DNA from 2 places in the Pontibacillus yanchengensis genome. Region 1 is predicted to be linked to the other one. Evidence: riboswitches for the same ligand, from Rfam matches in the RefSeq annotation. Region 1 holds a riboswitch; the other holds the start of a gene.
The links. A riboswitch is a leader RNA that binds a small molecule or an ion and turns the genes downstream of it on or off. The one in region 1 is predicted to bind glycine.
Positions count from the first base shown of each region.

Region 2: linked by a shared signal. The riboswitch ahead of GLW08_RS06055 (ACT domain-containing protein) and the one ahead of gcvT (glycine cleavage system aminomethyltransferase GcvT) in region 1 are both predicted to bind glycine.

Region 1 is NZ_WMEU01000002.1:421,312-437,464, reverse strand. It holds gene mntR (transcriptional regulator MntR) at 1-373, opposite strand, end outside; gene splB (spore photoproduct lyase) at 454-1,485, opposite strand; gene GLW08_RS09345 (vitamin B12-dependent ribonucleotide reductase) at 1,862-4,420, opposite strand; gene GLW08_RS09340 (rhodanese-like domain-containing protein) at 4,911-5,282, shown strand; gene gcvPB (aminomethyl-transferring glycine dehydrogenase subunit GcvPB) at 5,324-6,778, opposite strand; gene gcvPA (aminomethyl-transferring glycine dehydrogenase subunit GcvPA) at 6,768-8,117, opposite strand; gene gcvT (glycine cleavage system aminomethyltransferase GcvT) at 8,141-9,244, opposite strand; glycine riboswitch at 9,356-9,462, opposite strand; glycine riboswitch at 9,466-9,558, opposite strand; gene GLW08_RS09320 (DEAD/DEAH box helicase) at 9,735-11,396, shown strand; gene GLW08_RS09315 (YqhG family protein) at 11,374-12,222, shown strand; gene GLW08_RS09310 (YqzE family protein) at 12,311-12,505, opposite strand; gene GLW08_RS09305 (shikimate kinase) at 12,550-13,050, opposite strand; gene comGA (competence type IV pilus ATPase ComGA) at 13,208-14,215, shown strand; gene comGB (competence type IV pilus assembly protein ComGB) at 14,181-15,242, shown strand; gene comGC (competence type IV pilus major pilin ComGC) at 15,258-15,563, shown strand; gene comGD (competence type IV pilus minor pilin ComGD) at 15,553-15,990, shown strand; gene GLW08_RS09280 (hypothetical protein) at 15,974-16,153, shown strand, end outside.
Region 2 is NZ_WMEU01000001.1:1,253,703-1,269,855, forward strand. It holds gene GLW08_RS06040 (ABC transporter substrate-binding protein) at 1-518, opposite strand, end outside; gene GLW08_RS06045 (fatty acid--CoA ligase family protein) at 766-2,307, opposite strand; gene GLW08_RS06050 (PFL family protein) at 2,649-4,010, opposite strand; gene GLW08_RS06055 (ACT domain-containing protein) at 4,026-4,301, opposite strand; glycine riboswitch at 4,443-4,518, opposite strand; gene GLW08_RS06060 (metallophosphoesterase) at 5,203-5,988, opposite strand; gene GLW08_RS06065 (SDR family oxidoreductase) at 6,056-6,892, opposite strand; gene GLW08_RS06070 (lipoate--protein ligase) at 7,111-8,115, opposite strand; gene GLW08_RS06075 (MBL fold metallo-hydrolase) at 8,214-8,948, opposite strand; gene yhfH (protein YhfH) at 9,134-9,259, shown strand; gene GLW08_RS06085 (LacI family DNA-binding transcriptional regulator) at 9,798-10,811, opposite strand; gene hemY (protoporphyrinogen oxidase) at 11,166-12,566, opposite strand; gene hemH (ferrochelatase) at 12,576-13,508, opposite strand; gene hemE (uroporphyrinogen decarboxylase) at 13,542-14,576, opposite strand; gene GLW08_RS06105 (transglycosylase domain-containing protein) at 14,783-16,153, opposite strand, start outside.

The DNA.
Region 1 (16,153 bases):
CTGGGTTTCCTTCAAAGAATTGGACCAAATCACCAATTCGATCTATGGAATTCCAACTTAGATGATGCTCGATTCCCTCGACATCTTCGTATATATTTTCACTATTCACACCTATAATCTGGAGGAATTGCTCTAACAACTCATGACGATAAACTAGACGTTTACCGATTTTTTTCCCTTTGGCTGTTAATATTAGCCCTCTATATTTTTCATAATTTAAGTATTGATCTCGATCTAGTTTTTGTACCATTTTCGTAACAGATGAAGGATGTACTTGAAGGTTCTCGGCGATGTCTGAAACACGAGCATATCCTTTATCTTCAATTAGCATGTATATTTGTTCGATATAATCTTCCATACTTGGTGTTGGCATGATAATCCTCCAATTCTGCCGTCCATTAAATTCTAACTTGTTAAAATGATACACTAGATTAGGGATGCTGACAAGATTTCTTACGTAAAGTATGAAAGCTTACTCTTAGGGAAAAATTCGTTCATAAAAGCTTTCATCGTATTTTGAATATCCTCTTGTTGTTCGTTCGGATACACATATTTCCCAATACCATATCGCCCCCACTTGTATTTCCGTTCATCCTCATCCATCTCTAGTTTGGACTTTGGATAGCGTTGTTGAATGACTCGTTTAGCTGGCTTAGTAAATCTATGTTGTATTAATTCAAAGGTAAGATCTTCTTCATTTACCGAACTTCCTTTTAACTGGTTGTAGAGATTTTCAAACAACTGATGATATCCTTGTTTCCAGTCATCGCCGTATAAATAAATGGGAGCTACAATAAACCCTAACGGATACCCGGCATCAGCAACCTTTCTAGCTGCTTCTAACCGTTTATCTAATGAAGAAGTCCCTGGTTCAAAATTTTTAATTACATAATCTGCATTAATGCTAAATCGAAAGCGAGTATGTCCATTGTGCTTTGCATCTAAAAGGTGATCCACATGATGATACTTTGTCACAAACCGTAATCGACCTTTCTCTTGCTCACCCATGAATTCAATTGTCTTCTTTAATGAATGTGTGAGATGATCAATTCCTACAATATCTGAAGTACATGCTGCTTCAAAACGAGTGGGTTCATCGCGTTCTTCAATATACTCTAGTGCCTGATTAAAAATATCATCTAAATTCACATATGTTCGAATATAAGGTTTTTTTCCTAATGTTGTTTGAAGGTAACAATAATGACAGTGCCCCATGCATCCTGTTGCTAGTGGGATTGCATACTCTGCTGATGGTTTTGATGTATCAAACTTTAACGTTTTCCGTACACCAATTACAAAGGTGTTTTTTGCATTAGCGTATTGTCGGAGTTCGTTATCCCCCGGTATTCCTCGTACCTGATTATGTGAAGTCGTTTCTCTAATTTCAATCCCTTGATCTTTAAACTTTTGATAAAGCTCCTGTGCAAGAGGGTATTCCATAGCTCTTGGTTCAATATACACCAAATTAGGTGTGAATGGCTTCATTACTAAATCACTCCTTTTAGGATTTAGTATGAACCAACAACTAATGAACACTGCTGGTAATGAATGTATTCTATAAATAAAGACGCAATCGCCCGGCGACATATAGACTGTGTCGTATGTCAGTTCGATGTTGCTGCGTGACGCACCGATTTTGATCGAACTTCCCATGATTCCGTATGAGATAAAGGAAACACGAATAGCGGTAGCGATTCTATTTTTCCTTAACGTAAGGAGGTGCAGGAAGTTTGCTAGTCGCTGGGCGCTGGAGCCGGACGTCGGCCTCTATACTTATTCTGTTATACACAAGCAACATTTTTATAGTACGCTAAACAAACAAGCTTGAAGAAGATGTACTTCTCCAAGCTTGTTATCTATCTTATAACCCACATTTTAGTTGGGCTCCACAATTCATACATGTATTGCATCCACCTACATCTTGAATTTTCCCTTCTCGACATACTGGACATGTATTCCCCACTTCTGATCCGATGGTTACGTCCGTTTTATCCAATTCATGCACGGTATCCATAAGAACGACTTTAGGTTGCTCGTTTTCAAATAGCTCCTGTTGTTCTTCTACTTGATTGTCTTCTGCCTTAAGCGTGAGTACTTGAGCATCACGACTACCATCGACATAGACGGTTCCGCCTTTTGCTCCACCTCGATATAAACGTTGATATACTTGCTCCACTTGTTCAACGCTATAGCCTTTAGGAGCATTAACTGTTTTGGATATTGAACTGTCCACCCAGCGCTGAATAACACATTGTGTATCTGCATGAGCTTCTGGAGAAAGACTCATCGCTGTAACGAACCATTCAGGTAAATGATTTGGATTCTGTTCAGGGTGCTCATCCAAGTATTCTTGAACAATATTTGCTTTTACTTCGATAAATTTACCCAAGCGTCCACTTCTGTAGTAAGAGAAAGAGAAATATGGCTCAAGGCCAGTTGAGACTCCTACCATTGTGCCAGTAGATCCTGTTGGAGCTACAGTTAATAAGTGTGAGTTACGAATGCCGTGGTCTAAAATACCTTGACGTATATCCTCTGGCATTTCCTTCATGTAACCAGTATTAATAAATTGCTCACGAATTTGTTTCGTCTCCTCTTCTGTCTTCCCAACTAGGAATGGAAAACTGCCCTTCTCTTTAGACAACTCTATAGAAGTTCTATACGCTGTAGTTGCAATCGTTTCAAATATTTGATCGACAACTTCATTACCTTCTTTTGAACCATACGCAGTTTCTGTATAAATTAACAAGTCATGAAGTCCCATAACCCCTAGGCCTACTCGGCGCTCTCCAAGGGCCTGCTTTTTATTTTCCTCAAGAAAGTATGGTGTTGCATCAATAACGTTATCTTGCATTCGTACGCCTGTTTGAACCGTTTGTTTCAACTTTTCATAGTCTACTTCCTTCGTTTCTTTATTGGCGAAGGAAGCAAGATTTACAGCAGCCAAGTTACATACAGAGTATGGAGCTAATGGTTGTTCCCCACAAGGATTCGTTGCGACTACTTTTTGACCATAACTTGTAGCATTGGTTTTTTCATTTGCGTTATCAATAAAGAAAATTCCTGGTTCAGCTGAATAAGTGGCACAGATATTAATTAAGTTCCAAAGCTCCTTCGCTTTCATGCGACGGTGTGTTTTCACTTTATATCCCATTGCTTCCCATTCACGTACGTCTCCAACTTCTTGCCATTTCTCATTGTAAGCCTTCATTCCCTCAGGGTTGTAACTTTCCACATCAGGAAAGCGAAGATCATAGTAACCATCCTGTTCAACAGCTTCCATGAAATCATTTGTTAAACATATCGATATGTTGGCTCCTGTTAGAAACTCAGAATTATGAACGTCATAGTTACCACCTAATCGAAGCTTTTCTTCTGCTTCTGCTATCACTTTATTTGTAAAGCCACCTTGACCTTCAATCGCTTTATAATTAACAATTCCTTGATACATGTCTCGCTCTGTTTCTGTGAGAGGTGTGAATTTTAACTTTGATTGGGCTTGACGCTTAATCCCCTCGTCTTCAGTGGTCTCAATTAAGAACCGTAATATACGTGGATTCTGCATTTTTGAAATAATGAATTCAATAATATCAGGATGCCAATCTGCTTGCATGATCATTTGCGCTCCACGTCTTGATCCACCTTGTTCCACAAGATGGGTTAGCTTAGCGATATCATCAAGCCAGGAAACAGAACCAGATGATTTACCGTTTACACCTTTTGCCAATGCATTTCTTGGACGTAGTGTCGAACCATTTGTTCCAACTCCTCCTCCACGTGACATGATTTCCATCACTTGTTTACGATGGTCTGATATACCCTCTCGAGAGTCTTGAATGAATGGCATAACATAACAGTTGAAGTACGTAACATCTGTATCAGCACCTGCTCCATATAATACACGCCCAGCAGGAATAAAGTTTAGATTTGAAAGTTCTTCATAAAAGTGCTTATACCATTCTTGCTTTTTGGTTTCATCCACTTCTACTTCTGCCAAGCCTGTGGCATTCCTTCGTGCCACTTGCTCATAAAAAATCTCAAGCGGTTTGTCTATTACATCTAGTGAACGAGATATAATGCCTGTTTCCGCTTCTTCTGGATTATCCAATACATGAACAAATTCTGATTCAACTTTAACTTGAGCTTTTGATGTTTCCCAATCTATGGATTGTATGTACCCCAATCCTCTAGCGGGGAATTTAGGATCTTCCTTAATGGTAAGGACAACAAAATCTCCGGATGCTAGTGTTATTTTCTCCGTATCCTTAAATGCGTAACGATCCAGCATTACAAGTCTTGATACACCTGAATGTGTTATATGCATATCATCTGTAACTGGATGAACTTGAGGAAACATCCCTATATCTTTATTAAGTTGATCTATGTTGATATGTTTTAGTGAATCTTTCACCGCCTGCATGAACCATCTCTCCTCTATCGCGAATAATGCGTTGAGTTCGACATCTATTGATGAATATCAGCACTTGTAGCCGCTCAACTTTGCTATATATAACTTACCACAGTAATCTCCTTGGTTCAATATAAAAGTTTCTATATATTGTGTTCTATGAAACGAATTTACACTATATATTGTGTTTTGAACAAAGTATAATCGATTTGTCAATCTTAAAAATCTACGAAAATAAAAGAAAATATAAGGTATATGTCCTTTAAATCGACACATACATCCACAAATCCCTTATTTACTATTTGCAAATAAATTGGAAATATATTCATCCTCCCTATGTTATCTTAAGCGTTTGAACCAATTTGGACAGTAAGTTATAATTCCTCGTAGAAAATGTAATCAAACCACAAACGTTTGACTTTCTATATAAAAAAACTTTGAAACTTAATTCAAACAGAACTATAATAGATTAGGAATCATGAGAGAGATAGGGGGAGTTACGATGTGGATTTTTATTGTAGGATTAGCACTCATTATCGGCTTTGCCGTTATAAGATATGTAAATCAACGCCGTTATTTAAAAACACTGACATCAGAACAATTTCGTGAAGGATACCGTAAAGCCCAACTTATTGATGTTCGAGAACCTAACGAATTTAAAGCAGGACATATTCTTGGAGCTCGAAACATCCCAGTAACCCAATTGAAACAACGTTTGCAGGAAATACGTCCAGACAAACCCGTTTATTTGTATTGCCAAAACCAAACCCGTTCCTCAAGAGCAGCTAACGTCCTTCATAAAAAAGGGTACGATCAACTCCATGTTCTACAAGGTGGATTTAAAAAATGGGACGGTAAAATTAAACAGAGTTAATAGTAAAGATCCTCAACGTATTGTTGAGGATCTTTATTTATCTAATCTCTGGTATAACGAAGTACTGGTTTCCTAGCGGCTGTTGTTTCGTCTAATCGACTTACAATCGTTGTGTGAGGCGCTTCTTGAACAACCTCGGGTTTTTCTTCTACTTCTTTAGAAATTTGCTTCATGACCGATATAAATTCATCTAGTGTTTCTTTGGCCTCCGTCTCTGTTGGCTCTACCATCATAGCTTCCTCTACATTTATAGGGAAATAAATGGTAGGTGGATGATAGCCGAAGTCTAGCAATCGTTTGGCTATATCTAACGTACGCACACCTAATTTCTTCTGGCGCTTACCAGATAGTACGAATTCATGCTTACAATGTTGAGAAAATGGTAAGTCAAAAGTTGACTGTAGTTCTCTCATCATATAATTCGCATTAAGTACGGCGTATTCACTAACCTGACGCAAACCATCAGGACCCATTGTACGAATATACGTATAAGCTCGAACATTGATTCCAAAGTTACCAAAGTACGGTTTCACCCTCCCTATTGATTGAGGTCGATTATCTTCAAATACAAATCGATTATTTTGTTTCTTTAATAGCGGCTTAGGTAAATAAGGTTCTAACTCTGAGGTAACCCCCACTGGGCCAGAACCAGGACCACCACCACCATGGGGACCAGTAAATGTTTTATGCAAATTAAGGTGAACTACATCAAATCCCATATCTCCAGGACGGGCGTACCCTAGAATTGCATTCAAATTTGCCCCGTCATAATATAATTTACCACCAGCACCATGAACTATTTCGGCCATTTCTAGTATATGTTCTTCAAACAATCCTAGCGTGTTCGGATTTGTTAACATCAACGCAGCGGTGTTCTCATCCACGACTCTTCTTAAATCATCTAAATCAACTAATCCTTGTTCATTGGATTTTACTGTTACCGCTTCAAAACCTGCAACTGTAGCTGAAGCAGGATTCGTTCCATGCGCTGAATCTGGAACGATAACTTTGGTACGATTATAATCTCCATTTGTTTCATGGAAAGCTCGAATCATCATCAACCCAGTCCACTCACCATGAGCTCCTGCAGCTGGCTGAAGTGTAACAGTGTTCATACCTGTAATTGCCTCTAAAGAGGATTGGAGATCATACATTAACTCTAAAGCACCTTGAACACTATTTGCGTCTTGTAATGGATGTATGTGACTAAAACCCGGAATACGAGCTACATCTTCATTGATTTTTGGATTATACTTCATGGTACAAGAGCCTAATGGATAAAAACCTGAATCAACACCATGGTTTCGTGTCGATAGTGCTGTATAATGACGCATTATTTGAAGCTCACTTACCTCAGGTAGATCAGCATCACTCTTTCGAACATATTGTTCATCCAGTTCAATATCAACTTCAGGTACATCTAAATCAGGTAAACTATATCCCATACGACCTTCTTGACTACGTTCAAAAATCAGTGGAAAGTTTTCATTCAACATGTATATCCCTCAATTCTGTGACAAAGGCATCGATTTCTTCTTTTGTACGCATTTCTGTAATAGCTATTAACATACAACCGCTAAGACTAGGATCTGTCGATTCAAGATCGAAACCGCCAATATACCCTTTTTCCTGAAGCTTTTGATTGATTGTGTTAATTGATTTTTGGCAATCCAATACAACTTCATTAAAGAATGCACCCTTGAATTTAACCTTCATACCAGCTTCCTGAAGTTTAGCAAATGCATAACGAGCTTTTTGCATATTTTGATAGGCCATCTCTTTTAGTCCTTGTTTTCCTAAGGCACTTAAAGCAACAGATGTAGCTAAGGCATTCAGGGCTTGGTTGGAACAAATATTAGAGGTAGCTTTATCACGTCTTATGTGTTGTTCACGAGCTTGTAAAGTAAGAACAAACCCTCTTCGGCCTTCCTCATCTTTTGTTTGTCCAACGAGACGACCAGGTACCTTTCTCATTAATTTGCTTGTAGTTGCAAAATAGCCACAATGTGGCCCCCCAAATTGTGCTGGTATGCCAAATACCTGTGTATCCCCGACGACAATATCTGCACCAAACTCTCCTGGTGGGGTGAGATACCCTAAAGAAAGTGGATTACTTGAGACAATGAACATTGCTTTGTGATCTTCTAAAAGTCTCTGCACCTCAGCTAACGGTTCAACTTGACCATAGAAGTTTGGATAAGAGATAACTACACTAGCGGTATTTTCATCAAGTTCTTGTTCTAGAGCCTTGATATCAGTTATTCCATCCTTTGTATCGATTTCAATGACTTCCAAATTTGGACCTTTTGCATATGTTTGAATGACTTCTCTTGATTGTGGGTGTATTGCTTTTGATACAATAACTTTCTTTTTCTTCGTTTGTCCGGCACTTAAGGTAACTGCTTCTGCAAGAGCTGTACCTCCGTCATACATAGAGGAATTCGATACTTCCATCCCAGTTAATTCGGATATCATTGTTTGAAATTCAAAAATTGCCTGCAGCTCCCCTTGGGAAATTTCAGGCTGATAGGGTGTATATGCCGTATAAAATTCCGAACGTGAAATAACATGATTTACTATGGAAGGGATGTAATGATCATACACACCAGCCCCTAGAAAAGAAGTATATTGTTGGGTGTTGATGTTTTTATTTGCTAAGCGTGATAATTCACGCATTAATACCGGCTCACTTAAGGCTGGCTTAATCTGAAGGTCGCCATTGTACCGAATCGCTTCTGGAATGTCTTGAAACAATTCATTAGTCGACTTCACCCCAATAGCATCAAGCATGGACTCTTTATCTTTAGTAGTCATTGGTAAATATCGAAAGGTCATAGATGTTCCTCCCCCTTTTCTTCCTAAGATCTTTTGTAAAACGGTGTTGGTACCACTTTTGCACGCAGCTTACGTTTACGCACTTGAACAATAACTTCTTGTCCCTCCGAAATATATGCGACTGGTAATAATGCTAAACCAATGCGTTTCTCTAACGTAGGTGATTGAGTACCTGACGTAATAAAACCTACCTGTTCTTCATCTATATACACAGGATACCCATGACGAGGAATACCTTTATCGACCATTTCTATACCAACAAGCTTTCGTGCTGGTCCTTTTTCCTTTTGTTTCTTTAAAACTTCTTTCCCCATAAAGTCTGCTTCTTTATTTGTTTTTACTGCAAAGGAAAGTCCAGCTTCCACGGGGGTTATTTCAGAGCTAAGCTCCTGTCCATATAATGCAAGATTTGCTTCAAACCGAAGCGTATCTCTAGCACCTAACCCAACAGGTTGTAAACCATCCTTCTCTCCTATTCTAACTATAGCTTGCCATAAAGCTTGTCCAGAATCTGGATGGAGATAGATTTCAAACCCATCTTCTCCCGTATAACCTGTTCTAGACACAAGGGCTAGGTGGTCTACTCCTTCAAACGAGACACCTTGCTTAAACCGAAAGAATTTTATTTCCGCCAAATCTGTTTTGGTAAGCTTTTGTAAAATCATTTCTGCTTTTGGTCCTTGTATGGCTAGTTGCACATAGTGATCAGATTGATTTTCTACAATTGCCTCCTCGACAAGATTGTCTTTCAGCCAATTAAAGTCTTTCTCTGTATTAGCTGCATTCACCACTAGTAAATATTTTTGCTCATCCAACTTATATACCAGTAGATCATCTACTGTACCACCATTTTCATAACACATGATGGTATATTGCGCTCTGTTTGGAGTTAACTTCGATACATCATTTGTTAACATTCTTTGCAAGAAGGCTTCACTTTCAGGGCCCTCTACATAAATTTCTCCCATATGAGACACATCGAATAACCCTGCTGTTGTCCTGGTTGCTTTGTGTTCCTCTATAATAGAAGAAAACTGTACAGGCATTTCCCATCCACCAAAATCAACGGTTTTCGCCCCAGCTTTTTCAAACTCAGGATAAAGTGGCGTTCGTTTTAAATCGGACATCATTTTTCCCCCATTCTAGCTTTACTCAAAACGTATTCAAGTCTAGTTCTTGTCATAATTTTCTGAAAAAAAGACATAAAAAAACAGAGAATCCACATCCTTAGTGTTATTCCCTGTCCATTCACCAGAAAGTTTCACAGTTTAGGTAAAGTGTATTCATCAAAAATGAAAACTGCTTGCTTCTTGGGTGGCCCTAAATAAAAAGGCACTCTCCAGAGGTGCGTCCTACAAGAGTCTTTTTTGCCTGAGAGATTCGCTACAACAGCTTGCTCCTTCGGCGCTACCATAAAAGTAGTCTCTCCTCTTGTAATCATTCGCTATTATGAAAATTAGAAAAAATATGTAGCTATATCATAAAAACCATAAGATATGTGAACAATAGATTATAAATTAGTGTCATTATACCATAGGCATTCCTTGGTGTGTACCTGAAAACCATTATTAAAGACAGGATATTCTATAATAATCTATAATTTGAGGTGAGAATAGAATGAACCAAAACATCGATCTTCACACTTCGATTGATGCTTCATTGGAAAACGAACTCATGTCTGAAGGTCCCTTTTGTTCATGGGATTTATTTCAAATGGCCTATGAAACATCAAAACAACTATCTACACCAGAGTTTAAGGGCCTTACATCCCCTCAATATTTACCTCAGGTAGATTTTCTACCTCACCAGTTGGCATGTGCAGAACAAGTTGTCGAGCAAATGAACGGTCGTGCCATTCTTGCTGATGAGGTGGGTTTAGGTAAAACGATTGAGGCTGGATTGATATTAAAGGAATATATGATTAGAGGTCTCGTCAAAAAAGTTCTAATTTTGGCCCCCGCTTCCTTAGTCAATCAATGGGTACTAGAGATGAATCAAAAATTTTATATTCCAGCAGCAGCACAACGAAAAACCCATATATGGGGATATGATGTTGTTGTTTCCTCTATGGACACGGCAAAAAGGGCACCTCACCGCGATCTCATCTTAGATACAGATTACGATATGGTCATTATTGATGAAGCGCATAAATTAAAAAATCATAAAACCAAAAACTATGAATTTGTGCAAAAGCTTAAGAAAAAATATTGCTTACTACTTACCGCAACACCTGTACAGAATCACTTAATAGATATATTCAATCTTGTATCTATTTTAAAACCAGGACATTTGGGTAATTATGAAGACTTCACTAAAAGGTTCGGTAAAAATAGGAATCAACTCTCAAATGACCATCACTTAAAATCCCTGGTCAATAAAGTAATGGTTCGTAACCGACGAGATGAAACAGGTGTAGATTGGACGAAGAGACACGTAGAGACTGTGAATATAGAATTCACAAAAGAAGAACAAGAAGCATATAAGTTTTTAACCGAAATCTCTAGTGGAGGGATGGCCTTTACGAACATTACTCTTTTAAGAGAGTTATGTTCTAGTAGAGAAGCTTGTTTCCTCTCCATTCAAAACATGCTAAAAAATGAAGAGATCCATCCAACTCGTGCGGAACAGTTACAAGAGATGATTTCTCACATCCAGCAAATGCCTCACCATGCGAAGGCTAAAAAAGTTGTTGAGCTCATTTCTAAAACGGACCAAAAGTTTATTATTTTTACTGAATACCGTGCGTCGCAATTTTACTTACAATGGTATTTGCAACAACATGGCATTACCTCCGTTCCATTTAGAGGGGGCTTTAAACGAAGTAAAAAGGATTGGATGAAGCAACTTTTTCAAAATCAAGCCCAGGTCCTTATTGCTACCGAAGCTGGCGGTGAAGGCATAAATCTTCAATTTTGCAATAATATGATCAATTATGACCTTCCTTGGAATCCGATGCGATTAGAACAACGAATTGGACGAATTCATCGTTTTGGTCAGAAAGAAGATGTAAACATATACAATTTTGCTATTCAAGATACCATTGAAGAGCATGTTCTATCTTTATTATATGAAAAAATTCATTTGTTCCAACGAGTAGTCGGAAATCTAGATGCCATATTGCAGAAATTAGACATTGATAATATTGAAACAGAGATACAAGATATTTTTACTCAGTCAGGGTCCGTAGGTGAAATGAAAGTGAAACTAAACAACCTTTCTTCTGTCATTTCCTATGCCCAAGAAAAGGAGGGAGAAGATGAAACAAGCGGAGCTTCATAATTTTTTGCAGCGGTACTTTTTGGCAAATCAATGTGAGATATTGGATAATCAACAAGGTGTCATGACTGTCCAACTTACTGATGAGCTAGATGAAACTCTCATGAACCGCCCTTTTTACTGGAACTATGTTAAGCGTGTTGGAGGCAAAGGAATTCCAATGAAAGTTACCTTTATCACAAATCCAGATAAAAAAGAAGAAAAAGGGGAATGGATTCATTTTGGCTCACCGAGACTTCATCAAATTTTTAACACACTAAAAGACAAAGGTAAGGTAACGAAACAATATGAAAAGATAGATGGGCTAACCCATCAAACAGCTTTAACACCCTGGTTAAACATTAATTTAAGTATTCATTATCAAGGAACTCATAAGCGGAATGAAATCTTATCTGTTGGAATTCATTTAATTACAGGAGCTATAGTACCGGAATTCTTGGAAAAGGTGAATAATGTACAGTTAACACCTATTATTCCTGATTATTGTTTCACTCTCACTCCTATCATTCGTGTCAGTAGTGCATTAAAAAGAATTGAGAAATACACTGAAAATCAAATAAGTTCACATGAAGATTCATGGATAGACGCATCTCATAAAAAACTACAGGATGAAAAAGAGTTATTAGATTATTTTTACAGCAAGCAAATTGAAGTACATTCTGAGATGTCTGAAGAAGAGCTAGAAGGGGTGAACGCTGCAAAAGAACGCTATCAATCTGAATTAGCAAAACTTGCAGAACGTTTTGAACCTAAAGTATCTCTAGAAATCATTAATTCCGGAATGTTTTACTTTGTTCAACAAACATCTTTTTCGTTATTAAAATCATAAAGGAAAAATCAATGCGTCTAACACACCAAAAGGCATAGAAGCTGGAACTAGATATCTTCTAGCAAAAAAAAACAGAGGGTAATAAAAACTACCCTCTGTTTTTTCCTTTATTACGTTTGAACAAAAATTTAATCGCAAATGGCAATACACCAAACATCTGAGTTGAAGCAGGTTGGCGCTGAAGCTTTTTGTCTTCTTTCCGCTTCTGCTTTTCTTCATGTGGCATGTCCATGTATTTCACTAATTCTTGAGTCATGAATTTCACATAGTCATTACCAGACATAACACTCACCTCTGAATTGTGCATTTATTACTATTATGTCCTTGTTAGGAGAATTTCATAACATCTTCAATCTCATAAATGATATCTTCCACTTCTTTATCATCTGTTTCAACTATATAATGAGAAAATTGTTTATACATTGGTAAACGTCTTTCATATAAAGCTTTTCGTTTATTCAAATCTTGATTCCAAAGTGGACGATTTTTATCTTCTTGAAGCCGTTGACTTATTGTTTCAAAATTTGTATGTAAATATACTATGATTCCATCTTCATCCATGATATCCTTGTTTCTTGTTTTCTCAATTATGCCACCACCAGTTGCAACGACCGCTTCTATACCGCTCAGCTGCTCTAATGCATTTGATTCATAATGTCTAAAGCCCTCCTCCCCTTCATCAGCAAATATAGCTGGGATAGCTTTTTCTGTATATTCTTCTATATACGAATCCGTGTCAAAGAAAGAAATGCCTAAGGAAGTGGCTAGATTTTTTCCTACACTCGATTTTCCACTTCCCATAAAACCAATCAGATAAATTTTCATCATAGTCTACTCCTTTCATTTCAAGTACATCTTAATGATTCATTATAGCGAATATACAAGGTTCATTTCCAAGAAAAAATTTTTAAAAGAAAAAAGGAATATAAGAGTTTTTGTCGAAAGTAAGTAACTGGAGTTAAAAACAGGAGGTGTTATATGAAAAATGAATGTGTCACAAGAAACCGATGAACTTCTCTCCAATGCTATTTCCTCACAAGCATCAGATATCCATTTTTGTCCGTTTGGAGATAATGTATTTATCTATTATCGTATCCATGGAAATCGAATTCACAAACAAACCCTCTCCCTCTCCAAATATGAACAACTCCTCTCCTATTTGAAATTCACATCTGGTATGGACATTGGAGAAATACTAATTCCTCAAAACGGAGTTTCCTTTCTTAAGGAGGATAAAGAGTCCTACGCTTTGCGATTATCAACGCTACCCGTCCAATCAACTGAAAGTCTAGCCATTCGAATTCTCCCTCAAAGACAAGTACCACAGCTAAATGAACTATTTTTATACCCTAACCAGTTACAACGCATTAAGTCTTGGATGAATCACAGGGCAGGGCTGGTTTTATTCACAGGCCCCACAGGAAGTGGCAAAACAACTACATTATACGCATTACTTCAATCACTTTTAGCGGAACGGTCAGTTCAAACGATTACGTTAGAGGACCCCATTGAAAATCAACTCAAAGATATTCTCCAAGTACAGGTAAATGAAAAAGCAGGTATTGATTACAACGCAGGTTTAAAAGCTGCTTTACGTCATGATCCTGATATTCTCATGGTAGGAGAAATAAGAGATGCTACGACAGCTAAATTTGCTATCAGAGCAGCGCAAACTGGCCACCTTGTGTTGTCGAGCTTACATGCTAAAGACGCATTTGGTACACTATCAAGAATGTTGGAAATGGGTGTCACAAAAACGGATCTTCAGCAAACCTTAGTAGCCGTAGCATCCCAACAACTACTACCACTCCTTCAACATGATGAGGTAAGTACTCCACACACTAGAGCAGCTATTCTGGAGCTGTTAGATAACAATCATTTATTAAATGCCTTTAATGGAATATCTCCTTACCAAGATCAATCCTTCCCATCTTTTCCTCGTTTAAGGAGGAAAGCCTATGCGCTTGGCTACATTTCAAAGCAAATTATTTAAGTCTTGGTTTCAGCATTCTGTACCTTTACGTAAACAAGAACGATTTCTTAAGAGACTCTCTCTTCTTATCGGGAGAGGATACCCCCTTGTTTCCGCTTTGGAAGTTTTACAATTTGATCCCCAACAAAAGGCACTAGTTACAAGCATTAAAGACGGTTTATTGTCAGGCCAATCCCTTGATCAAGTTTTATCCTCACAAGGATTCTCAAAATATGTCGTATCCTATCTTTATTTTTCAAAAGCTTATGGGAATTTGCGACATGCTTTAGATCAAAGCGTTCAATTAGTGATGAAGCAGCAAGAATTCATCCTTAAAGGAAAAAAGGCAATACAATATCCAGCTATTTTATTGTTTATCATGATTAGCTTGATTATATTTGTCAAAGCTCATTTACTTCCTTCCTTTATCAGTCTTTTTTCGTCAATGAATATAACTGAAACAGATTTGTTAAACACAGTGAAATGGATGGATCGATTCCTTTATGGTTTTATCATTCTTATCAGTACCTTAATCGTAACCAGTATCGTGTGGAGCATTCTCTCTCGTTATATTTCTTTCCAAAATCGCCTCACCATTTATCAAAACCTCCCAGTATTTAGAACCTTTCTTCAAAAACAAACTACATTCTTATTTGCTTATCACTTGAGCTCATTGCTTTCAATAGGGCTTCCAATCCAAAAGTGTTTACTTATTATGAAAACCCAGCAGCATTTTCCTATCCTCAGTTGTTATTCCAGTTCTCTATACACAGGATTAAGCGAAGGTGAGGGATTTCATATATTAATTTCAAACCAATATTTTTTAGAAAAAGATTTAGCAACAATCATCCAGAGAAATCAACATGATGGAAACCTTGAAATGGATTTAGACATTTATGCTCACTGGATGATGGAGGAAATTCAATTCATCATTCATCGTATTTTAAATTGGATTCAACCCTCGTTATTTCTGTTTTTAGGTATATTAATTATGGTTATTTACGCATCTATCATGATGCCCTTATTCCAATGGATGAATCAAATGTAGAGAGGAAGTTCCATTATGAAAAATGAAAAAGGCTTTACACTTATCGAGATGTTAATTGTTTTGATGATCATCTCTACTTTATTACTCATCACCATTCCACATATTTCTACAAACAATTCTGTGGTTCAGAACAAGGGATGTGAAGCATTTATTAAGCTCGTAGAAACACAAGCCCACACTTATGAAATGGATAAAGGGGAGTTTCCAGAGAGTATTAATGTTCTAATGTCTGATGGATATTTAGAAAGTGAAACTTGCCCTAATGGAGACGAACTAATAATGGAAGCTAATGGGCTAGTTAAGCGAAAAAGTGAAGAATGATGCACCTCTTCACCGTAATGGTTTCACATTAGTAGAAATGCTGATGGTTTTATCTATTTGGACAGTGCTATTGTCTATTACAATTCCACTATCAACATCCATCTATAGAGAATACAAAGAGGACCTGTTTTTAAAGCAATTAAAAACGGATATCCTCTCCATACAACAAGATACAATGACAGAAGGAGAAACCTATAGTGTATTTCTAAAAAAGGATCATTACGAAATATATAATCACCGTTTAATACGAGAAGTACCATATCCCAAGGGGTGGTGGATCGAAACGTTTACCTCCACAAATAAAATTTATTTTGATGTAAATGGAAGAATCAGATCACCTGGAACGTTTTATATACGTACGCCAACGAAGTCTTATAAAATGGTTTTTCCATTTGGAAAAGGAAGGTTTTATGTTACAGAACGATAAAGGCTACTTAGCGATTACTGGATTATATGCTTTCTCCATATATATTTTTGTAATGTTATTCCTACTCCCCTCCCTCTTAACCATCCACAAAGAGCAACTACAATTTGAAGAAAATCGTATGATGATGCATCTGCTTCATAGTGAGTTGCAATATGTCATATGG
Region 2 (16,153 bases), on a different contig from region 1:
ATCATTCCAACTTTCTTCGCTCCTGTTTCTTTAATAAAATCAATTGTATTTGGTACCGCATCAGGATGTGTATCTGTTGTTCCAGTTACATTTCCACCCGGGTTTTCCATTGATTCTACTAAACTAGAACCGACTGGATCCGTTACAGAAGTGAACACAATTGGAATATCGTTTGTAACATTTAGAGCACTCTGTGCACTTGGCGTTGAATTTGCAAAAATCAAGTCCACATCGTCACCTGCAAACTTTTTGGCGATGGTTTGGTTATTCTTCGCATCCCCTTGCGCCAACTGTACGTCAAATTCCGCTTTCACACCTTCATCCTTAAATGCTTGTTTGAACCCTTTTTGTGCAGCGTCTAATGATGGGTGCTCAACGATTTGTGTTACACCAATTTTATATGTCTCTTTTTGCTTTTCTTTATCATTAGAAGCCTCCGCATTACCAGATTCAGAGCTTCCACAACCTACTAATGAAATTAAACCTACAATTAAAATAAGTGCTAACCACTTTTTCATTTGTTTCTCCCCCTTTAATTACTTTATCACTTTTACGCTTCTACGCTTTTATGTATTAAAATTTACAGGAAAATATACTTTGTTTCAAGGGTTTTTTGAAAATTTCTGTCATTAAATATAGAATCCTTGTATCGTTAAGAGAGGGAAAATAGGATAAAGATCACCATAGAGGTATTCTCGGAATATGTGAGGTTTGTTTGGAGAAAACAAAAAAGGATGCCCCTCCAGGACATCCTTTTCCCATATATTAATACGTAACACGTTGGCGTAAGCTCTTTCTTAAAATTTTACCGGTCGTATTCTTTGGCAATTCATCCAAAAACTCGATGGATGTCGGAAGCTTGTACTTAGCGAGGTGGCCAGCACAGTAATCCACCAGTTCTTGTTCTGTAACAGCGGAGGCTTCATTTAGTACCACGAAGGCTTGTACCGCTTCTCCTAGATTTGGATCTGGTGTTCCAATGACTGCTACTTCTGTAATATTTGGATGCTTGTATAACACTTCTTCCACTTCTCTTGGATAAACATTATACCCTCCTACTAGAATCATATCTTTCTTACGATCGACAATATAAAAATATCCTTCCTCATCGACCTCAGCCATATCCCCAGTGTAAAGCCAACCATCACGCAAGGCTACAGCAGTTTCTTCATCGAGTTTATAATAGCCCTTCATCACATTTGGTCCGCGAACGATTAATTCTCCAACCTCACCTGGTGGCAACTCTTCTCCTAGCTCATCCACAACCCGGTTTTCAACATTCCATATACTCTGTCCAATAGATCCAGCTTTGCGTGGTCTATCAAGTGGATTGAAACATGTTACTGGAGAGGCTTCTGATAACCCATATCCTTCTGAAACCATGACATTAAAGGTGTTCTCAAACTCCTGCAATAAAGCAACCGGCATAGATGCGCCACCAGAAATACACAGGCGCACACTACTAAAGTCCTCTGTATGACCTTCACTTGATTGTAATAGGTAATTATACATGGTAGGAACACCCGCGAATACAGTAGCTTCCCATTTACTAGCCACTTGGAAAGTCTCTTGAGGAGAGAATTTAGGTACGATAATGACAGTTCCACCATTCATCAACGGTGCGTTCAGTGAAACCGTTAAGCAAAACACGTGGAACATCGGCAACGCTGCAATGACCTTATCATTTGTATCGTATTGTAAATAGTCTGCTACATCTTTCGCATTGGAATAAATATTCTTATGAGTGAGCATAGCGCCTTTTGGAGCCCCTGTGGTTCCTGAAGTGTACAAAATGACAGCAATATCCTCTTCATCGATGGTTGGACGTTCAAATTGAAGCGATCCTTCCTTCACAAGGTTTGTAAACGATTTCATTCTATCGCTTAATTGACTTTGCTGCCAATTAGAGTCTTGGCTTGTCTCAGCAATGATATAATGTTCAATTAAAGGTAAGTCATGTGCCATTTCCTCAAACGTTTCAACAAACAAATCCATTGTAATAACAGCTTTTACGTCACCATTTTTCAAAATATAACTCATTTCGTCTGCAGTATAAATCGGGTTGATAGGTATTACAGTTAACCCTAAGCGTAGTGCGCCATATAATCCAATCATAAAATAAGGGCTATTGCCTGTTACAAGTGCAATATGATCTCCCTTTTCATAGCCAAGCTCTCTCAAACTAGCAGCAAACTTGGTTATAGAACCTTCTAGCTCTTGATAGCTTGTTTCTTGATCCTGAAAAATATAAGCCGTCTTGGTGGGATTCTTTCTTGTGGTGATCGACAACTGATCACTTAAATTCATGAACATGTTCCCCCTAATTGTGAATGAATAGTCATTCATTTCTGAGTTAAATTCATATTTATTATAAAATACTGACAACTTTCTAGCAAGCTATTCGTATGAAGCGTTTTCAAATTATGTGTTATCATCACTAATTCTGGCTTCAGGTTGCTTTTTTGCTCTCTTCCAACCCACTTATGCTCGCTTCAGATCGCTTTTTGCTCTCTTCCATCCTACTTATATTGACCCACTGTCCCTTCTTTCGTTCACGTGTATTAGCTCGATTCCTTGTTTCTTTTTCTCTCCAAAAAAATCGCATGTGCATTCTATTCAGAATACACATGCGAGCTTTCCTAATAGCATTAATTTATCAACGATTGTAATGGAGCCGGTATTCTTCCGCCTCTCTTCACAAATCCTTCAGAACTGAAAGGATTAACTCCCATTACGGGGGCTCGGCCTAATAGACCTCCAAACTCAACCATTGTCCCTTCTTCTTTATCTGGTACTGGGATCACTCGTACAGCTGTTGTTTTTTTGTTGATCATCCCGATGGCTGCTTCGTCTGCAATAATACCTGAGAGCGTTTCGGCAGATGCTTCTCCTGATAAAGCGATCATGTCTAGTCCAACTGAGCACACACAGGTCATGGCTTCTAGTTTTGGTAACGTCAGGGAGCCATCATTCACTCCTTGAATCATGCCATTGTCCTCACTGACTGGAATAAACGCACCGCTTAATCCACCTACATACGAACTAGCCATAGCTCCACCTTTTTTCACAGCGTCATTCATTAGTGCTAGAGCGGCAATAGTCCCGTGAGTTCCAACACGTTCCACACCAATCTCTTCTAGGATTTCTGCTACACTATCGTTCAATGCGTTTGTTGGTGCAAGGGATAAATCTAAAATACCAAATGGCACATCGAGTTGATCCGCAACGGCTCTCCCAACTAGCTCTCCAGCGCGCGTAATTTTAAAGACGGTTTTCTTAATCACTTGAGAGACTTCACCGAGATCTGCTTCTGGGTGTTTTTTCAGTGCATTTAATACAACCCCAGGTCCACTTACGCCTACATTCAGTACGGCGTCTCCTTCACCTGTACCATGGAAAGCGCCGGCCATAAATGGATTATCTTCTACTGGGTTTGAGAAAACAACTAGCTTTGCACATGCGATGCCGTCCTGGTCTCTTGTGTTTTCAGAAGCTTCCTTAATAATCGTACCCATTTGTTTAACGACATCCATGTTAATACCTGTTCTTGTCGTGGCTACAGAAATCGATGCACAAACGCGGTCTGTTACGGTCAATGCCTCTGCCAAGGAATCTAGCAACACTTGGTCACCTTTTGTTACTCCTTTATGAACAAGAGCTGAATAGCCTCCGATAAAATCAACACCTATATCCGCTGCTGCTTTATCTAATGTTTTCGCCAGTTCAATCGCCTGTTCTCTTGTTGCATTGCCAAGTAACTCCGAAATAGGAGTAACCGCAATTCGTTTATTTATGATTGGTACACCATACTCTTTTTCCACCTGCTCAGCATATGGCTTTAGGTTTTTTGCATAGCTCACTATTTTATCATACACACGTGTTTGCATAGCTGAGAAATCTGCATCCGCACAATCCTTGAGATCGATTCCAATAGTAACCGTGCGTATATCTAAGTTTTCCATTTGAACCATGCGTACGGTTTCTGTAATTTCATCTAATCCGATATTCATTGTGAATCGCCCTCCTTATATTCGATGCATAGCTTGAAAGACTTCTTCAAGCTGTAGATTAATTTTGACACCGAGCTCTTCGCCAATCTCATTTAATGTTTGGCGAACGGAATCGAGATCCTCAATTTGCGTTACGTCTACAATCATCATCATCGTAAAGAAATCCTCCACGATTGTTTGATTAATATCTAACACGTTTATCTCTTTTTCAGATAAAACAGTTGTAACCTTTGCGATAATTCCTACTTGGTCTTTACCAAGAACACTGACTACTGCGCGTCGATTTTCCATGTTGCGTCACCTCGTCTATTTGATTTGTTCTAATAAGTCTTATCTTTTCTTAACCTGTCCTCGACATTAAAAAAGATTGGAATCCATACATCCAATCTCATTCAGGCAGTCGTCAAACATACTAAGCTACTTTTAAGTACATCTAACAATCCTGTCCGGTTGCCTGAGATTGTGAACCCTTCGGCGCCGTTTAAACGGTCTCTCCAGAATTTGCTCCTGTTATAGTGTCACCCATAACACTCGTTGCATATATGCAGTTGCGATAAAGGTTATGGTATCAGGCTTCTATGTAATGGTCAATATAGAAAACTTACCAGCTCATTTTCTTATTGTTAGGCTAAAACTCTCTGAAATAGAAAAATCATAAGTTCCAAGATCCCGTTGTAGCACTATTGGTGCATATATTTGGTTGTCGCTCCTATTTTTCAATTGTTGATCCTAATTTCAACAACTCGCTCCTATATTAAAAGGCGCTCCTGTTTCGATTCTTGCTCTGAAATCATTGGAAGTTGCTCCAGAGAGCCACAACACTTAGCCTCCCTTTACGAAAAACTAGGTATCGTTTCAATCATCAAGATAAGATTGGGAGAGTTTTCTCTTGGTATTCTAGTATTCCTGCTGCGTTACTAATTCAGCATGGTGGAAAAGAAGCTGAGTTATGAAAACTGGAAGCAGTTAAATGAATATATAAGAGAGTATATCGACAATCACGCAGAAGACGATGAGGATGGAAGTCTATATAAATTCTTTATATCCTCTTATAAAGAATAGAGTGATCTAAAAAACTGCTCATCCCAATAACAAGGGATGAGCAGTTTTTTAAATAGTATAAGGTTTATTCTGCTTACAAGTCTAGCTCTAATGCCTCTGCCCGAGGTGAACAAGGCGTGTGCGATTTTCTTTACGATAACTCATGAATCGTAACTTCACTTCGAACCATGAAGCGAATGTTCCAGCGAGATTGACCGATTCCTTTTGAAATGTAAAATGTTCCATTTGAATGTACATGCTGGCCTTTGTAAATCCCCCTTTTTGCTAATCTTCCCATGTCGGCAACTTTAAATAAATAAGGGACGTTCACCTGTTTTCCATGCAGATGGCCTGAAACAAGCATCGTATAAGACTCTTTCAAATCATCCACTATGTCAGGGTCATGGGTCAAAACAAGAATATCTTTAATAAGAGGATTGGAAAATTGGAAACTCCGCTTTATATCATGATGTCCTTGGCAAAAGTCATCAATTCCTACAATAAATAAATCCTCTTTTTCTACATACTCATTTTTTAACAAATGAACCTGATACTTACCTAAAATTTCTTCCAGTTTATGAACCTCTTCAATATACCTATCATGATTGCCTAGTACAGCATACGTTTCCACACCTGTTTGCTGTATCATGGTTAAAAAGCGCTCTAGCTTAGGGAATTCTTTTTCATTTTTATCAATAAAGTCTCCTGTTAAAAACACATAATCAGGCTGTTCATCTTCAATCAGTTGTTTAAGTGTTGTAATAGGCACACGTAAATGCTTAATATGAAGATCACTAATTTGGATAACCTTCTTTTTAGCCTTACTATCCCACTTCACACGCTCTACCTTCAACCATCTTGTAGGAAGTAGGAACAACACATCCCATACAATGGCAACAGCTAATACGCTGATAATAATAATTAATACAATCTCCAAAATGATTTCACCTACTGATTCTTCTAACTGTATATATTAGTCTATAAAGCTATTTTAAAAATAGAAGCTATAACCCTACTTCCTTTTCGCTCCATTCCCAAAACATTTTTGCCAGTTGCTCATCATTTGCCTTATTGGTAATAGGGACAATGGATTCATTATAGTAATAGTCGCCACTCTTCCCTTCCACTTCAGGGCTGGTTGCTAAATAAATGGCAGTACTTGCTCCCTTTTCAGGTGTTCGAAAGAATGGGCTTAGAAAGATCATAACACGCTTACCAAAGCCTGTATTTCTATTCACACCGAGACTAGTAGCCACAGCACCTGGATGAACAGCATTAACCGTAACACTACTATTCTGAAGTCTTCTTGCCAACTCTTTCGTAAACAACACATTTGCAAGCTTCGATTGACCGTATGCTTTCATAACATTGTAGCTTTTGGTTAAATGAGGGTCTTCAAAATGAATTTCCCCCCACTTATGAGCTCCAGATGACACAACAACAATTCGACCAGCCTCTGCACGCTGTAAGGACTCTATAAGTAAATTCGTTAACAAGAAGTGCCCTAGATGATTCACACCTAGTTGTGCTTCGAAACCATCCTCCGTTTCCTCTCGTTTTAAATGAACAACACCTGCATTATTCACAAGAATATCTAATTTGCCATAACGTTGTTTGAATTCACTAGCAAATGATCGAATACTTTCCAAGTTCCCTAAGTCACAGATCATTAAATCAATTGCTTCTGATTGGCTATCCTGTTTAGCCACCTCAAGTGCGGCCTGTCCTCTTGCTTCATTTCGACAAGCCATTACAACATGTATACCTTGTTTAGCTAATTGAGTAGTCGTAGCTAAACCCATACCTGCATTTGCACCTGTTACTATCGCTATTTTATGCATACCTTAATCCCCTTTGTAAAAATTTCTCGGGGCGCTTCGCTCAACTCCGAGGCTTAAGCAAAGCCTTTTAGTGACGATTTTTGCCACAGAGAGGATTTGCTTAAGACCCTGAGGAGAGGTAGGCGCTGGAGCTAAATATTAGGAAATGCGCAAGGGCCACTTTTATGAAAAAGAGGCGAAATCATGGTTGATTCCGCCCTGCTTCACACGTTTTTTTATTAATAGATTAGAGAAAGAAAATCCTCTCGGGATATACGACCAAGATAATGGGAGATATCCAAGTCTTGAATCGCCTCATCGATAGAGGAACGATCGTAACGTGTTCCGATTAAGCGATTTTCAATTTCGCTTACATCCCCTACACCAAAGAAGTCTCCATAAATCTTCGCATTCTCAATGTTTCCTTTTTTTACATCAAGACGTACGTCCACTGTACCACCATCAAAGCGATGAGAGTGCTGAATGTTTGCTGCAGGAGATTTTCCATAGTTCCATTCCCACTTCTGATAGCGTTCTTCAGAAAGCTCGTAGATCTTCTTCCAATCTTCTTCTGTTAGCTTATATTGTGGAACTTCTTCTATTGATTGAACATCGAAAATATATCTTAGAAGCATGTCCTTAAACGCCTGCATGGACATGCTTTCATCCACCTCGTCTGAAATATTTGCTACTCGACTGCGAATCGACTTAATTCCTTTCGAGCGGATTTTTTCAGATTTCACACGAAGAGCTGAAACAACGTTTTCAATCTCAGAATCGAACATAAGCGTACCATGACTGAACATGCGCCCCTTAGTCGAAAACTGAGCATTTCCTGAAATTTTACGACCATCTTCTAGCTGGACATCATTTCGTCCAGAGAGCTCTGCCTTCACACCTACTTTTTGCAGAGCATCTGTAACAGGCTTTGTAAACTTAGCAAAATCATGAAAGCTGTTGCCGTCATCCTTCGTTAAGAAACTGAAGTTCAAGTTTCCTAAATCGTGATATACAGCGCCCCCACCAGATAAGCGACGAACAACATGGATGCCATGCTCTTCCACATAATCGGTGTTAATTTCCTCAATCGTATTTTGATTTTTTCCAATGATAATAGAAGGCTCGTTTATATAAAACAGGAGATATGTATTGTTATTGTCTATATCTAAATTCTTCAATACATACTCTTCAATCGCTAGGTTAATTCGTGGATCTGTAATACCCTCATTATCTACAAATAGCATCATAACCAGTTTCCTCCTTCAATTCAGTCAACCATTCCTTTTCTTATTGTACTTGAAAGAAGTTGTACCTTCAATTCTAATGGTCTCATCGACCTAGATTATTCGGTTTCCCAAGTCAACCCTTCATCACACAGTCGAACCGTACCGTCGAATTTCTTACTGGCCTCATCTTGAAGCTTTGTCACATCACCAAAGTGTGGTAAATGGCTAAGCCACAGTTCTTTGACATTTGCTTCTTTAGCAATATGCGCGCATTCTGTACTTGTCATGTGGCCTGGCTTTGACCCATCCATACCATCATAAAAGTTGCTATCCGTAATTAATAAATCAGCATCCTTGCTGAATGGAATAAACGATTCATTGTAACTTGAGTCTGCTGTGTACACGACTGTATGTTTTCCATCGGTGATATTCATGGCATAGCATGGTACTGGATGATTCGTTTTAAGAAACGTTAGTGTAAAAGGGCCGATTTCAATGGATTGAGTAGGGTCATACTGCATACCTACTGTAAATTCATGACTTAACGTTTGGAAGGAAGCTTCATCTTCTTTGTGACCATAAATCGGCAATTGCTTATTTGTCTTTGCCAGTATGTTCTGGACCTTCCAAGCATACTGCATCACACCAATATCAGCTATATGATCAAAGTGATAATGGGAAATAATGATGGCGTTCAAATCCATTACATCCATTTTGGATTGCAATCTAGATAAGGCACCACTTCCACAATCCACTAATAAAGTGAAGCCTTCCGATGAAAAAATGTAACTAGACGTCGCTCCATTAGCTGCGGGATATCCTCCCCAAAATCCATTCACTGTTACTTTCATTGTCCTGCCTCCTATAATTAATTGTTGTAGTACTTGTACTGTTATTACGCTTCAATCCTAGTATATCAGTAAATTTACAGAAAAATAAAAAAAGTACAAGTTGTTATAATACAAATGGTTGTAATTTTAAATCTGTTGTAATACAATAAATATACACAAACTCATTGGAGGGATTTTCAATTATGATGAACGCTCTTGAATTTTTCAAAAACCTACCGGACAAAAAATGCGCAAAATGCGGAAATGCTTATGAGGAGCAAGCAGATTGCTACGGTAACCTTTGCGAAAACTGTGACGACCCAGCAAGATAGGCACACACTATTTCTATAGTCCATGTTGCCCCTCAGCCTAGACTCTAAACACCTTCTTAGTAAAATTGCCATTACATTACACATACAAACAACTACAAAGACTTTCCCTTAATGAGCGGATAGCGCAATGCTATCCGCTTTTTACTATTATATAACAGTTATGCTTGAATTTCTCATAAAGAAAGAGTAAGCATCCTTAATTAAGAGAACAAAAGCTCGGGGCGCCCGCTTAGGGACGTATATGCTGCGGCCCACTCGACGTGGGTCGGTTCGATGTTACTGCTTGAGGCGAACCTACAGGATGTAGGTCCGTTCGCTGGTGCTGCACGATACAGCGATCTTAATCGTACCTCCTTCAACCCAGAACTTCACCTGATTCCGTAGGAGATGAAGGAAACACGGGGAGCAATAACAATCGTGGGCGCTGGAGCCGGACTTGACCACATCATTTTTTAGTTATACACATGCATTGAATTTTATAGCTTAGCGTACTATAAAAAAGTGTCTTTGAAGCAATTTGCTTCAAAGACACTTTTATTTACATAGGGATTGCCATAGGTTTTGCGGTAGAAGAACGCTTTTTCAAAGTGTGAGGAAATATATAGTCCTCACGTTTATGTCTTCCACGTTGCTCAATCTGTTGAATGAGAATTTCTACACATTTCTCGGCCATCTCTACTACCGGTTGCTCAATCGTTGTAATCGAAGGGTTCATGAGCTTAGAAATCGTCTGATTATCAAAACCAACTATTGCTAAATCATCAGGAATACTAATCCCTTTATTCATGGCTTCATAGATGATACCAGCAGCCACTTCATCAGACCCGGTAAAAATTCCATCAATATCAGAATCTTCCTGTTGGATAGATTGGAAGATTCCACGTCCACTCTCTACATCGACAGCTTGATTAAAGTCTTCATGCTCCACAAAAGAAACATTATGTTTTTGAACCGCTTTCATAAATCCCCTACGACGAGATAAGGAAATGGAGCTATCCATCCCCCCGCTTAGGAAAGCAAGCTTTTGACATCCCTGTTCAATTAAATGTGTCGTCGCATCATAGGCAGCTTCTTGTTGATCAATATAGATGATTGAGGTATTAGCTTCCTCAATATTTTCATTACATAACACAATCGGTCCTGAAGGTAAGTATTCTTCTATAGCTGACCATTCATTATGGACAGAAGTCATAATCATACCATCCACTTGCTTGGTACGTATTAGTTCTAAGTAATCTAGCTCTTTTTGTGAAGAGTAGTGCGTTTGACATATTATAACCTGATATCCCCATTCAGACGCTTTCTTTTCCATTGCTTCAATCATATGACTGAAAAAAGGATTGGTAATGCGTGGTAGCAGAATGGCAATCGTCTCGGTTTTTTGACTACGAAGTCTCCGAGCCGATGAATTAGGCACATACCCAAGATCCCTCATCGCACCCACTACTCGCTGCCGCTTCTCATCACATACATAAGGTTGATCATTAATCACCCTTGAAACCGTTGTCCTCGACAAGCCGGCATGCCTTGCAACATCCTCAATAGTTGGCAAAACAAACTCCTCCTGCTCATTAGTAAAATCACGAACTTGAAACCGTTTTCATAGTTAAAATTTTACTAGTCTTTTGGTAATAACGCAATATGAAATTGTGAGTTATGGTAATAGAGGGAGGGGGGGGACGTATCGATACACATGGGCTTCTGCTTGATATGCGTGAGTTTCTTCCTGATATGTGTGGGTTTTCTATCGATATGCTTGGGTTTCTTCCCGTTTTCTTATCCGCTGCTTTCTTTCCCTTATCCGTCGCTTCCCAACACTCACACTATCTACCAGACTCCAATACTCCACCACTCCCACCAATACAAAAAACCCACACTAATAAAGTGTGGGTACTCAAGACATCCATCAAGAACTTAAATATTGTAAAACGCGCTGAACTGCTTCTTCACCTTGATCGATACAATCTGGTACACCTAAGCCATGGTAGGAAGCTCCAGCTAAGTACACACCTGGAAGTTTATCTCGTAAAGATTGTTCAATGTGTTCCATGCGTTCTTTGTGGCCTACAGTGTATTGTGCTCTTGAGTTCCTCCATCTTGTGATGACGGAGAATTCGGGTGGTTTGGTAATGTTCATTGTTTTGTTAAGATCATTCAGGACAATTTCTTCTATTTCCTCATCTGATAGCGACACGACTTCCTGATCATTAGGCTTCCCTACATATGCGCGAAGTAAGGCTTTTCCTTTTGGTGTCGTGTGGGGCCATTTTTTATGCGTCCATGTGCAGGCAGTGATTCGATAGTCACTATTTCGTGATACTAAAAAGCCTGATCCATCAATATCTTTTTGAATAGCGGATTGATCAAAAGCTAGTGCCACATTCGCAACAGAGGTTGCTGGCATATCCCCTAATGGGGCCATGAAGTCATACTGGGTAAGCATGCGCTGCACTCGGTAGTGAGGCGTGGTGATAACAACACTATCTGCATACTCCACCTCTCCTGAGCTTAAGAGAAGATGATAACCTTCTTCTTTTTTCTCAATATGATCAACTGCAGTATTTAACTGTACTGTTCCTTCATCCAATTTCGAGTGAACTGCATCTACTAGTGAGCTCAATCCAGTATCAAGGGTACGAAACACGCTTGGTTTCTTATCAGACTTTTTCTTCTTCGGAACGGTTTGTTTTAAACCTTTCATAATACTTCCGTGCTTTTGCTCAAGTTCGTAAAAGTTTGGAAAAGTAGCCATTAAACTTAATTGATCAATGTCTCCAGAATAAATTCCAGATAAAAGAGGTTCAATCAAGTTCTCGACTACTTCATCCCCTAACCGATACCGGAAGAAATTCCCCAGCGATTGATCTCCATTTGGTTTTGAAGGCTTTTTCACAAAGTCTCCAGCAGCCCTTAGTTTACCTAGTGGTGAAAAAAGGCCTGAGAACAAAAAGGGACTTACTTGAGTTGGGATGCCCATATAGGAACCGTGCGGTATTTCATTGAGTTTTCCTTTCGCTAAAACATAGGACTTCCCTGTAGATACCGGAACAATATGGTCTTCCATGCCGACTTCTTCAATCAGACGGAACACACTTTTCTTACGTGCCAATAAAGAGTCTGGGCCTCGCTCAATGGTGAAACCATCTTTTTGCTCGGTGTGAATCATGCCTCCCAAGTGATTGCTAGCCTCTAAAACGCGCACTTGGTAAGGTAGTCCTTGATCTTTGATTTGCTTTTGTAAATAGTAGGCGGTAGAAAGTCCAGTTATGCCACCGCCTATGACAACAATGTTTTTTTGCTCTGTCATTGATATCCCCTACTTCTGAGCTTTGTTTAGCACGACATTGGCTAATGTTTGGATAAATAATGGATGAACGTTTGGCATTTCAGGGCGGTAGTAACTAGCGCCTAGTTCATCACAAACAACTTTACATTCATAATCATTGTCGTATAAGACTTCCAAATGATCAGAAACGAACCCAACCGGTGCATAAACAAATGTACGATACCCTTTTTCATGGTATAAATCTCGTGTTAGATCCTGCACATCCGGTCCAATCCATGGGTCAGGTGTATTTCCTTCACTTTGCCAGCCAATTTCATAGTTTTTAATCTGCAGTTGATCCGCGATTAATTTAGCCGTTGTCTTCAACTGTTCAGGATACGGATCACCATCTTGTAAAATCTTCATCGGCAGGCTGTGAGCGGAAACAACAAGAACTGCATTCTTACGCTCTTCCCCGGACATTTGATCATATACTTTTTGAATAGAATCGGACCAATACTCGATAAAGCCAGGCTCATCATACCAGCTCTCAACTGAATAAATGGTCGTTACGCCTAGTTTTTCTGCCTCTTCGATTGCGCGGCCATTATAGGATTTCACGCTAAACGTAGAATAATGAGGAGCTAATACAATGGATACCGCTTCTTCAATTCCATCATCAGCCATTTGCTGTACCGCGTCTTCAATAAATGGATCAATGTGCTTTAAGCCAATGTATAATTTAAACTCGATATCATCTTGCATTTCGTTTAATTTCGATTGAAGTGCCTCTGCTTGCTCGTCTGTAATTCGTGCTAGAGGAGAAATCCCGCCAATTGCATTGTAACGCTCACGTAGATCCTCTAACGCTTCTGGAGATGGCTTACGACCTTTACGAATATGAGTGTAGTAACGCTCTAAATCATCTTCAGTGTATGGTGTGCCATAGGCCATTACTAGTAAGCCCATTGTTTTTTTTGCCATATTGAACACCTCTTCTAAGCTTTTTTAAACGGGTTAGGATTGTTTTGAATAGTCATGAACGAATTTGGTCAGGCGCTTCAATGTCTCAGGTTTGATGTCAGGGAACACGCCATGTCCAAGGTTGAAGACATATCCTGGTTGTTGCATGCCTTGGTCAAGAATGTCTTTTGTACGGCTTTCGATTGTATCCCAGTCTGCAAGAAGAATTGCTGGGTCAAGGTTTCCTTGTAGTGTTTTCTGGATACCCATATCTCGCGCTTCTTGTATGGATGTACGCCAATCCAACCCAAGTACATCAATCGGAAGGTCATTCCATTCTTTTGCCAGATGACCTGCACCAACACCAAATGTAATTAGAGGAACATTTTCTTCCCGAAGCTCAGAGAAAATGCGTTCCATTATAGGCTTGATAAAGAAACGATAATCTTGAACATTCAATGCTCCAACCCAAGAGTCAAAGATTTGAATGGCTTTAGCTCCTGCATGAATTTGTGCACGTACATAACGGATTGTCATGTCCGCAAGTTTATCCATTAGTAAAAACCATGTCTCTGGCTGACTGTACATCATCGCTTTGGTTTTATTGTAATTTTTTGAAGGGCCACCCTCAATCATATAGCTTGCAAGTGTAAACGGGGCACCACTAAATCCAATCAAAGGAACATTTAGTTGCTCACGAGTCAGTAAGCGGATTGTGTCTAATACGTAAGGGACATCCTCTTCCGGATTAATTTCTCCTAGTTTCTCAACATCTAATTTCGTACGAATGGGGTCATCAATTACAGGTCCTACACCTTTTTTGATTTCAACATCTACTCCAATAGAAGGTAGTGGAGACATGATATCCTTATATAATATAGCCGCATCTACGTCATACTGTTCAACGGGTAAACGTGTCACGTACGCACATAATTCTGGCTGATGGGTAATTTCAAATAATGAATATTTCTCTTTCAATGCGTTGTATTCAGGCTGGGAACGTCCAGCTTGTCTCATAAACCAAACTGGTACGTGATCCGTCTCCTCTCCTCTAAACGCTTTAAGTATTGTGTCATTAAAAGTTGTCATTGGTTCTCACCTTTCACATCAATCCTAAAATTACTCTTTCATCAATATAACGATTTATCATCATTGTGTATAGAGAAATGAGCATATTGTCATGAATTTGCCCTATTTCGATGGGCTTGTATTTTTCTATTCCATTACCCATTGTACACATATATCTCCTTAATTAAAAAGAAGATGCTGATAACAGCACCTTCTTTTGCACATTCCTACCATTTCCATTTCACTTCAATTGTATTAGAAGGCTTGCCCTCCACTTTTGTTAATGGATTGTATGGTACTACATAGTACGTTTCTTCGTGGAAAACACTTACTCCTTTTACCGTGTACTCCCCTTGTCCAGTAACTTCTCCAACGAAAGTATCTTCTCCTGTTTCCTGGCGATAAATACGGTACACTACGCGATTATCTTTCGCTTTAGTCCATTGTAATTTGACAGTTACGGAAAACGCTCCAACATCAAGGTCCCCCTTGAGTGATTCTATGGTTGGTAATGGAATCGGTTTTTGAAGTTCTTCTACATTATCTGGCTTCACAAACTCATTTTGCAGCTGTTTGGTTTGATCCACTTTTGACAAGATATCCTTCATTAATCTGGTTGGATAAACGCTACCACCATTTAAATAGTGTTCCTTGTCAATTTCATCATACCCCATCCACACTGCCCCAACATATTGCGGTGTATAGCCGACAAACCATGCATCATTCGTTTTCCCAGGAGCATACTGATGCTGTGTAGAGCCTGTCTTCCCGGCTAAAGCTTTGTCATAAGAACCTTGCTGACCTGTCCCATCTTCTACGACAGATTCAAGCATTCTTGTCATATCCCAGGCTGTCTGCGGTTTAAATACTTGTTTTGTTTTCGAGGTAGAATGAGAGACTAATTCATCTTTTTCATTGTACACTTGTAAAATAGTATGAGGCTCTATTACTTCCCCCTTATGTGCGAAGGGTCGATATGCTTTGACGAGATCAATAGGTGTAACGCCTTCGGATAATCCCCCCAGTGCAATCCCGAGGCCATTTTCCGATAGGTTGATGTCCATTTTGGATAAATATTTTTTGGAATAATCGATACCAATTTCATTGAGTAGCCATACTGCCGGTGCGTTTTTCGATTGCATCAATGCTTCATACATCGAAACCGAACCAGCATAACGGTTGTCATAGTTCTTGGGTGTGTAATCCCCATAACTCCTTTTTTGGTCGACAAGGAGGGAATAAGGGGCATAGTTATCTAGTTCAAGTGCTGGTCCATAAACAGCTAGAGGTTTCATGACGGAGCCTGGCTGTTGCTTTACATAGACACGATTCAAATCACCTTTTTTGTAATCTCTCGCTCCATGTGCAGCTACAATCACCCCAGTCTTTTCATCCATGAGTAAAAACGTCCCTTCCACTCCAGGCTGAGATCCAGGATATAATTGATCGTTTTGCATAGCATTATAGGAGATTTCCTGAATGGTTTCATCCACGCCTACTACGATGCGATAACCACCTTCATACAACTCTTCATTGCTTAACTCATATTCATTCTTTGCTTCTTTCACCACCATATCTAAATAGCTAGAAAGCCAAGG